DNA from 2 places in the Streptomyces sp. NPDC041968 genome. Region 1 is predicted to be linked to the other one. Evidence: predicted binding sites of a transcription regulator. Region 1 holds the regulator's gene; the other holds the start of a gene.

Region 1 (4,411 bases):
CGTACCGGACCGGACGACGGGCGCACCAGGGTCACCACGCGCCCCTCCAGCAGGAAGCCGCGCGGCTCCATCGGGAAGGCCCGGCGCTTGCCGAAGCGGTCCTCCAGGGTCACCGTGCCCGCCTCGCAGCCGGTCACCGCACCGCAGAACCCGGTGCCGGGCTCCTCGACCACCAGACCGGGGTCGGCCGGGACCTCCGGTACCGGCTGCGACTTCTTCCACGGAGGGGTCAGGTCGGCGGAGTACTGGCGCATTCTCAGGACGATACGAGGAATCCGCCGTCCGTGATCAGCGCGACACGCCGAAGCGCGCGGCCAGCGCGTCCCGTTGGGCCCGGACGAACGCCGCGTCCACCACCGCTCCGTGGCCGGGCACGTACAGCGCGTCCACACCGCCCAGGGCGAGCAGCCGGTCCAGGGCGGCCGGCCAGCGCGAGGGCACGGCGTCCGGGCCCGCCTGCGGCTCGCCGGACTCCTCGACCAGGTCGCCGCAGAACACGACCGGCGGATCACCCGGCACGAGCACCGCGAGGTCCTGGCCGGTGTGCCCCGGCCCCACGTCGGCCAGCAGCACCCGCCGGCCGCCGCCCAGGTCGAGCGGGTACGCGCCGTCGACCTCGCGGTGGACGCGGACGAGCGCGTCGACCGCGTCCTCGGCCGCCCCCGCGTCCAGCCCCTCCGCCACCGCGTCCGCACGCAGCGCCTCCCGCCCCCGTCCGCCCCGCGCGAACACCGCCCCGACGCCCGCCGCGCCGTGGACCTCCGCGCCCGCGAACGCCGCCGCGCCGAAGACGTGGTCGAAGTGCGGGTGGGTCAGCGCGAGATGCGTCACACGGTGACCGGCGAGCCGCCGCGCCTGCGCACGCACCCGGGCGCCCTCCCCGAGGCTCGACCCGGTGTCCACGACCAGCGCCGCGCCCGCGCCGACGACCAGCCCCGCCGTGCAGTCCCACACCGGCAGCCGGCACCGGCCCACCCCGTCGGCCAGCCGCTCCCATCCCAGGTCTTCCCAAGTCACCGTCACGACGGCGACGCTAGCGGTGCGGCACCCGCGTGCACGGCGGCGCGGCCCCGGCCTTGCCGGGGGCGTACCCCACGGCCGTACACTGGGCCGGGGAAGTCTGGCACTCGTCCACGGTGAGTGCCAGGAGGAACACCGGGCGGACGACTTCTGGAGGTGTGCGCGATGCTCAGTGAACGCAGGCTGAAGGTGCTGCGCGCCATCGTCCAGGACTACGTCGGCACCGAGGAGCCGGTCGGCTCCAAGGCCCTCACCGAACGGCACAACCTCGGCGTCTCCCCGGCCACCGTGCGCAACGACATGGCGGCCCTGGAGGACGAGGGGTTCATCGCCCAGCCGCACACCAGCGCCGGGCGCATCCCCACCGACAAGGGCTACCGGCTCTTCGTCGACAAGCTGGCCGGCGTCAAGCCGATGACCGCGCCCGAGCGGCGCGCCATCCAGAACTTCCTGGAGGGCGCCGTCGACCTCGACGACGTGGTGGCCCGTACGGTGCGGCTGCTCGCGCAGCTGACCCGGCAGGTCGCCGTCGTGCAGTACCCCTCGCTGACCCGCTCGACCGTGCGGCACGTGGAGCTGCTGGCGCTGGCGCCCGCGCGTCTGATGCTGGTGCTGATCACGGACACCGGGCGGGTCGAGCAGCGGATGGTCGACTGCCCGGCGCCGTTCGGGGAGTCGTCCCTGGCGGACCTGCGCGCGCGGCTCAACAGCCGGATCGCGGGCCGCCGTTTCACGGACGTGCCGAGCCTGGTCGAGGATCTCCCCGAGGCCTTCGAGGCCGAGGATCGCGGTACGGTCTCCACCGTGCTCTCCACCCTGCTGGAGACGCTGGTCGAGGAGAACGAGGAGCGGCTCATGATCGGCGGCACCGCCAATCTGACCCGCTTCGGGCACGACTTCCCCTTGGTGATCCGACCCGTCCTCGAGGCGCTGGAGGAGCAGGTCGTGCTCCTCAAGCTCCTCGGCGAGGCGAAGGATCCGGGCGTGACCGTCCGTATCGGTCACGAGAACGCCCACGAGGGACTCAACTCCACGTCCGTCGTGTCGGTGGGCTACGGTTCGGGCGGCGAGGCGGTTGCCAAGCTCGGCGTGGTCGGACCGACCCGCATGGACTACCCGGGAACGATGGGAGCGGTACGCGCAGTGGCACGGTACGTCGGACAGATCCTGGCGGAGTCTTAGGTGGCCACGGACTACTACGCCGTACTCGGCGTGCGCCGCGACGCTTCCCAGGACGAGATCAAGAAGGCGTTCCGGAGGCTCGCCCGCGAGCTGCACCCGGACGTCAACCCCGATCCGAAGACCCAGGAGCGGTTCAAGGAGATCAACGCCGCCTACGAGGTGCTCTCGGACCCGCAGAAGAAGCAGGTCTACGACCTCGGGGGCGACCCCCTCTCGCAGGCCGCCGGCGGCGGCGCGGGCGGCTTCGGCGCGGGTGGCTTCGGGAACTTCTCGGACATCATGGACGCGTTCTTCGGTACGGCGTCGCAGCGCGGACCGCGCTCGCGCACCCGCCGGGGCCAGGACGCGATGATCCGCATCGAGATCGAGCTGGACGAGGCCGCCTTCGGCACGACCAAGGACATCCAGGTCGACACGGCCGTCGTCTGCAACACCTGCAACGGCGAGGGCGCGGCCCCCGGCACCTCGGCCCAGACCTGTGACATGTGCCGCGGCCGCGGTGAGGTCTCACAGGTCACCCGGTCCTTCCTGGGCCAGGTCATGACCTCCCGGCCCTGCCCCCAGTGCCAGGGCTTCGGCACCGTGGTCCCGACCCCGTGCCCGGAGTGCGCGGGCGACGGCCGGGTGCGCTCCCGGCGCACGCTCACCGTGAAGATCCCGGCCGGCGTCGACAACGGCACGCGGATCCAGCTCGCGGGCGAGGGCGAGGTCGGCCCCGGCGGCGGCCCCGCCGGCGACCTGTACGTCGAGATCCACGAGCTGCCGCACTCCACCTTCCAGCGCCGCGGCGACGACCTGCACTGCACGGTCACCATCCCGATGACGGCGGCGGCCCTCGGCACCAAGGTGCCGCTGGAGACCCTGGACGGCATGGAGGAGGTCGACATCCGCCCGGGCACCCAGTCCGGCCAGTCGATCCCGCTGCACGGCCGCGGCGTCACCCACCTGCGCGGCGGCGGCCGGGGCGACCTCATCGTCCACGTCGAGGTCACCACGCCCACCAAGCTCGACACCGAGCAGGAGCGCGTCCTGCGCGAGCTGGCCAAGCTCCGGGGCGAGGAGCGCCCACAGGGGCAGTTCCAGCCGGGTCAGCAGGGGCTGTTCTCCCGTCTGAAGGACGCCTTCAACGGGCGCTGACGCGAGGGTTGCCAAGGGCTCCGCGGTGCGGATGCTCCTGGCGTATGCCGACGGAAGCCCGGATTCGGACTTGTTCAAAGGACGTGACAACATGCCGTCATGTCCTCCGCACTGACCGATCTCTTCCCCTACCCGATCGTGCAGGCGCCCATGGCGGGCGGCGTCTCCGTGCCGCAGCTCGCCGCCGCGGTCTGCGAGGCGGGAGGGCTGGGCTTCCTGGCCGCCGGGTACAAGACCGCGGACGGGATGTACGAGGAGATCAAACAGCTGCGGGGACTGACGGGCCGCCCCTTCGGCGTCAACCTCTTCATGCCGCAGCCCGAGACGGCCGACCCCGCCGCGGTCGGCGTCTACGCCCACCAGCTCGCCGGTGAGGCCGCCTGGTACGAGACGGAGCTGGGCGACCCCGACAGCGGCCGCGACGACGGCTACGACACCAAGCTCGCGGTGCTGCTGGACAACCCGGTGCCGGTGGTGTCGTTCCACTTCGGCGTCCCGAGCCGCGAGGTCGTCGACTCCCTGCACCGCGTGGGCACCTTCGCCCTGGTCGCGGCGACCACCGCGGAGGAGGCCAGGGCCGTCGAGCGGTCCGGCGCCGACGCGGTGATCGCGCAGGGCACCGAAGCCGGCGGACACCAGGGCACCCACCGCGACAACGTGGAGACGGGCGGCACCGGCACCGGGCTGCTGTCCCTGGTCGCCCAGGTCAGGGAGGCGGTGAGCCTGCCCGTCGTCGCCGCCGGCGGCATCATGCGCGGCGGTCAGATCGCCGCGGTCCTCGCCGCGGGCGCGAGCGCGGCCCAGCTGGGCACCGCCTTCCTCGCCACCCCCGAGTCCGGCGCGCACGCCCTGCACAAGCAGGCGCTGACCAACCCCCTGTTCGTCCGCACCGAACTGACCCGGGCCTTCTCCGGCCGCCCCGCCCGCGGCCTGGTCAACCGCTTTTTGCGCGAACACGGCGCCTACGCCCCCGCCGCCTACCCGGACGTCCACCACCTCACCGCGCCGCTGCGCAAGGCCGCGGCGAAGGCGGGCGACGCGCAGGGCATGGCGCTGTGGGCCGGACAGGGCC
Region 2 (4,411 bases), on a different contig from region 1:
CGGAGGGCGTCGAGGTCGTTCACCGGGACATTGTGGGCCAGTCGGTGGACGGTGCGCCTCCGGCGCGGTGTCGGACGGGGTCGGGCGGCCGTGGACTGCGAAGATCCGGCACCATGCGAGCAGTCGTACAAAATGACAAAAGTCGGACGGTGCGCGTCGTCCGCGCATCCACCCCCGGGCTCCGGATGCGCGGCGCTGCCGCCGCCCTCGCCGTCGCCACCCTCGCCGCGGGCTGTGCGCAGGACGCCTCCGAGGCCCGCGGCGCCTCCGGCCAGCAGCCCCTCCAGGCGCCCCCCGCCCGCGCGCTCGACGCCTACGCGTCCAAGCTGCGCGCCGCCCAGGCGGCCCGGGTCGCCGCCGCGAAGCGCTGGAAGCTGAAGAAGGTGCCGCTGACGGCCCCGCCGCCCCCGGCCAGGAAGCCGGAGATCAGGGCGCGCAAGGGCTTCGAGGTGACCGGCCAGGAGGACCTCCCGCCGGTCTTCACCTCGATCCCCACCAAGGAGAAGATCGTCTTCCTCACCATCGACGACGGCGCCGAGAAGGACCCGGCGTTCCTGCGCATGATGAGCGAGCTGAAGGTCCCGTACACCGCCTTCCTCAGCGACTACCTGGTGAAGGAGGACTACGGCTACTTCAAGGAGATGCAGGACCGGGGCGTCACCCTGAACAACCACACCCTCCACCACCCCTACCTGCCCGGCCTGTCCTACGCCGAGCAGAAGCGCGAGATCTGCGGCATGCAGGACGTGATCGAGAAGCGCTACGGCAGCCGCCCCACCCTCTTCCGCCCGCCCTTCGGCAACTACAACCGCGACACCCTGCGCGCGGCGAAGGCCTGCGGCATCAGGTACGCCCCGATCTGGAACGAGGAGGTCTTCGCCGACCGCTGGGACTACCGGGAGTGGGACCGGGAGATCCACCCCGGTGACATCGTCCTCAGCCACTTCCGGGGCGAGGACGACTGGGACGGCACCATGCGCGACATGGTCCGGGAGTTCCTCGACAAGGTCACCGCCGAGGGATACGCGGTGGCCCGGCTGGAGGACTACCTGTGAGGCGCGGGCGGTTCCGGACGGGCGGGGCCGCCCTGGCCGCCGTACTCCTCACCGGCTGCGCCCAGTTCGCCGGCCCCGCGCAGCACCCGGCGGCCGGCGAGCCCGCCCAGGGCGGCGACCGCGGGCAGAACCTGCCGCCCGTCGTGGACCACGTCCGCACCACCGACCGGGTCGTCTTCCTCACCTTCGAGGACAGCGCCGAGCGGGACCCGCGTCTCGCCGCCCTCATCCGCGAGCGGCGCCTCCCGGTCACCCTGTTCCTCACCGACACGGTCACCGGACCCGCCTACGGCCACTTCGCCCGGCTCCGCTCGGTCGGCGCGAGCCTGCAGAACCACACCCTCGACCACCGCTCCCTGCGCGGCCTGCCGCACGCGGGCCAGCGCGCCGAGATCTGCGGCCAGCAGACCAAGCTCACGGCCCGCTTCGGCGTCCGCCCGCACCTCTTCCGCCCGCCCTACGGCACGTACGACACCACGACGCTGCGTGCCGCCGCCGACTGCGGCATCGCGGCGATCGTCCTGTGGCGCGCGTCCCTGGAGGCCGACGGCGCCCTCGCCTACACCCGCGGCGAGCACCGCCTCCATCCCGGCGACATCGTGACCGTCGCCCCGGACGACCCGGGCCGGAACCTGCGCGACCGCACGGCGCGTCTGCTGGCGACGATCGAGGAGCAGGGGCTGAGGGTGGGGCGCCTGGAGGACTACCTGTAGGCGGGGTCCGTCCAGGCCGAAAGCGGGGGTCCGGGGGCGGCAGCCCCCGGCGGGCCCGGCACCGGCGCAGGGTGCCCACCTGGGCCGGCGGGTACGAAAAAACCGCCGACGCGCCGTCGGCATTGGCACTCCGCTTGACCGAGTGCTAATCGCGGTCATAGTCTCGGGTCTGGCACTCACCACTGGAGAGTGCCAACACAGCGACGGGCAGGTCCGGCACCCGCGACGACGGATCCACCTGGTCGCCACCTCAGACAGTTAACCCCGTGAGATCTCCGAAGGGGGAGGTCGGATCGTGACGACCACCAGCTCCAAGGTTGCCATCAAGCCGCTCGAGGACCGCATCGTGGTCCAGCCGCTCGACGCCGAGCAGACCACGGCCTCGGGCCTGGTCATTCCGGACACTGCCAAGGAGAAGCCCCAGGAGGGCGTCGTCCTGGCCGTCGGCCCGGGCCGCTTCGAGGACGGCAACCGTCTTCCGCTCGACGTGAGCGTCGGCGACGTCGTGCTCTACAGCAAGTACGGCGGCACCGAGGTGAAGTACAACGGCGAGGAGTACCTCGTCCTCTCGGCCCGCGACGTGCTCGCGATCGTCGAGAAGTAGAAGCGGCGCTTCACTTCACCGAAGTACCTGGCTTCTCATCTGCGCCCCTGGCTCCCGCGACCTTTAACAAGCCGGGCGCCCGGGGCGCATTTGCCGTATAACCCCAAGATTTCCGGAAGAGGGCTCACGCTCCCATGGCGAAGATCCTGAAGTTCGACGAGGACGCCCGTCGCGCCCTCGAGCGCGGCGTCAACAAGCTTGCCGACACGGTCAAGGTGACGATCGGCCCCAAGGGCCGCAACGTCGTCATCGACAAGAAGTTCGGCGCCCCCACCATCACCAACGACGGTGTCACGATCGCCCGCGAGGTCGAGATCGAGGACCCGTACGAGAACCTCGGCGCGCAGCTGGTGAAGGAGGTGGCGACCAAGACCAACGACATCGCGGGTGACGGTACGACCACCGCCACCGTGCTGGCCCAGGCCCTGGTCCGCGAGGGTCTGCGCAACGTCGCCGCCGGTGCCTCCCCGGCGCTGCTGAAGAAGGGCATCGACGCGGCCGTCGCCGCCGTGTCCGAGGAACTCCTCGCCACCGCGCGCCCGATCGACGAGAAGTCCGACATCGCCGCCGTGGCCGCGCTGTCCGCCCAGGACCAGCAGGTCGGCGAGCTGATCGCCGAGGCGATGGACAAGGTCGGCAAGGACGGTGTCATCACCGTCGAGGAGTCCAACACCTTCGGTCTGGAGCTGGACTTCACCGAGGGCATGGCCTTCGACAAGGGCTACCTGTCGCCGTACTTCGTCACGGACCAGGAGCGTATGGAGGCCGTCCTCGACGACCCCTACATCCTCATCAACCAGGGCAAGATCTCCTCGATCGGCGACCTGCTGCCGCTGCTGGAGAAGGTCATCCAGGCCGGCGCCTCGAAGCCGCTGCTGATCATCGCCGAGGACCTGGAGGGCGAGGCCCTCTCCACCCTCGTCGTCAACAAGATCCGCGGCACCTTCAACGCCGTCGCCGTCAAGGCCCCCGGCTTCGGCGACCGCCGCAAGGCGATGCTCCAGGACATGGCCGTCCTCACCGGCGCCACCGTCATCTCCGAGGAGGTCGGCCTCAAGCTCGACCAGGTCGGCCTCGAGGTGCTCGGCACCGCCCGCCGCATCACCGTCACCAAGGACGACACCACGATCGTCGACGGTGCCGGCAAGCGCGACGAGGTCGAGGGCCGCATCGCCCAGATCAAGGCCGAGATCGAGTCCACCGACTCCGACTGGGACCGCGAGAAGCTCCAGGAGCGCCTCGCGAAGCTGGCCGGCGGCGTGTGCGTGATCAAGGTCGGCGCCGCCACCGAGGTGGAGCTGAAGGAGCGCAAGCACCGTCTGGAGGACGCCATCTCCGCGACCCGCGCCGCGGTCGAGGAGGGCATCGTCTCCGGTGGTGGCTCCGCGCTGGTCCACGCCGTCAAGGTCCTCGAGGGCAACCTCGGCAAGACCGGCGACGAGGCCACCGGTGTCGCGGTCGTCCGCCGCGCCGCCGTCGAGCCGCTGCGCTGGATCGCCGAGAACGCCGGCCTGGAGGGCTACGTCATCACCTCCAAGGTCGCCGAGCTCGACAAGGGCCAGGGCTTCAACGCCGCCACCGGCGAGTACGGCGACCTGGTCAAGGCCGGCGTCATCGACCCGGTGAAGGTCACCCGCTCCGCCCTGGAGAACGCCGCCTCCATCGCCTCCCTCCTCCTGACGACCGAGACCCTGGTCGTCGAGAAGAAGGAGGAGGAAGAGCCGGCCGCCGCGGGCCACGGCCACGGCCACGCCCACTGAGCGCTGCGCTGAGCTGAACGGTGCCCAGTCCCCTGCGGGGGCTGGGCACCGTTTCTTGGTGCCGGGTGCGCGCCTGCCCACGGGTCTCGTGCCGGGTGCGGCGCCGTCGTGGTTGCTCGCGCGGTTTTCCGCGCCCTTACGGGGGGCAGGCGGCTGCTCCTCACAACGGGGAGGCGGCGTGGCGGCGGTCCGTCACCGGCGAGCCGTCACACCAGCCCGCTCAGGGGCAGCACCCGCTCGGCGAGCCGCCCCCGCAACCTGCCCCCGGCGGTGTCGGCC

What was found. Region 1 encodes HrcA, which represses chaperone genes, less so after heat shock. Its sites were predicted from a motif close to TTNGCACTCNGNNNNNCNGAGTGCNAA; they were not measured.
Region 2: the regulator HrcA is predicted to act here: its motif matches at 1,891-1,917, upstream of groES (co-chaperone GroES).

What each region holds. Positions count from the first base shown of each region.
Region 1 is NZ_JBVJCB010000001.1:772,112-776,522, reverse strand. Features, by position in the region: gene ACZ6EG_RS03560 (DUF3097 domain-containing protein) at 1-254, opposite strand, end outside; gene ACZ6EG_RS03555 (MBL fold metallo-hydrolase) at 289-1,023, opposite strand; gene hrcA (heat-inducible transcriptional repressor HrcA) at 1,186-2,202, shown strand; gene dnaJ (molecular chaperone DnaJ) at 2,203-3,339, shown strand; gene ACZ6EG_RS03540 (nitronate monooxygenase) at 3,439-4,411, shown strand, end outside.
Region 2 is NZ_JBVJCB010000005.1:177,463-181,873, reverse strand. Features, by position in the region: gene ACZ6EG_RS14410 (class I SAM-dependent methyltransferase) at 1-23, opposite strand, end outside; gene ACZ6EG_RS14405 (polysaccharide deacetylase family protein) at 186-1,055, shown strand; gene ACZ6EG_RS14400 (polysaccharide deacetylase family protein) at 1,052-1,768, shown strand; gene groES (co-chaperone GroES) at 2,064-2,372, shown strand; gene groL (chaperonin GroEL) at 2,507-4,132, shown strand; gene ACZ6EG_RS14385 (hypothetical protein) at 4,339-4,411, opposite strand, start outside.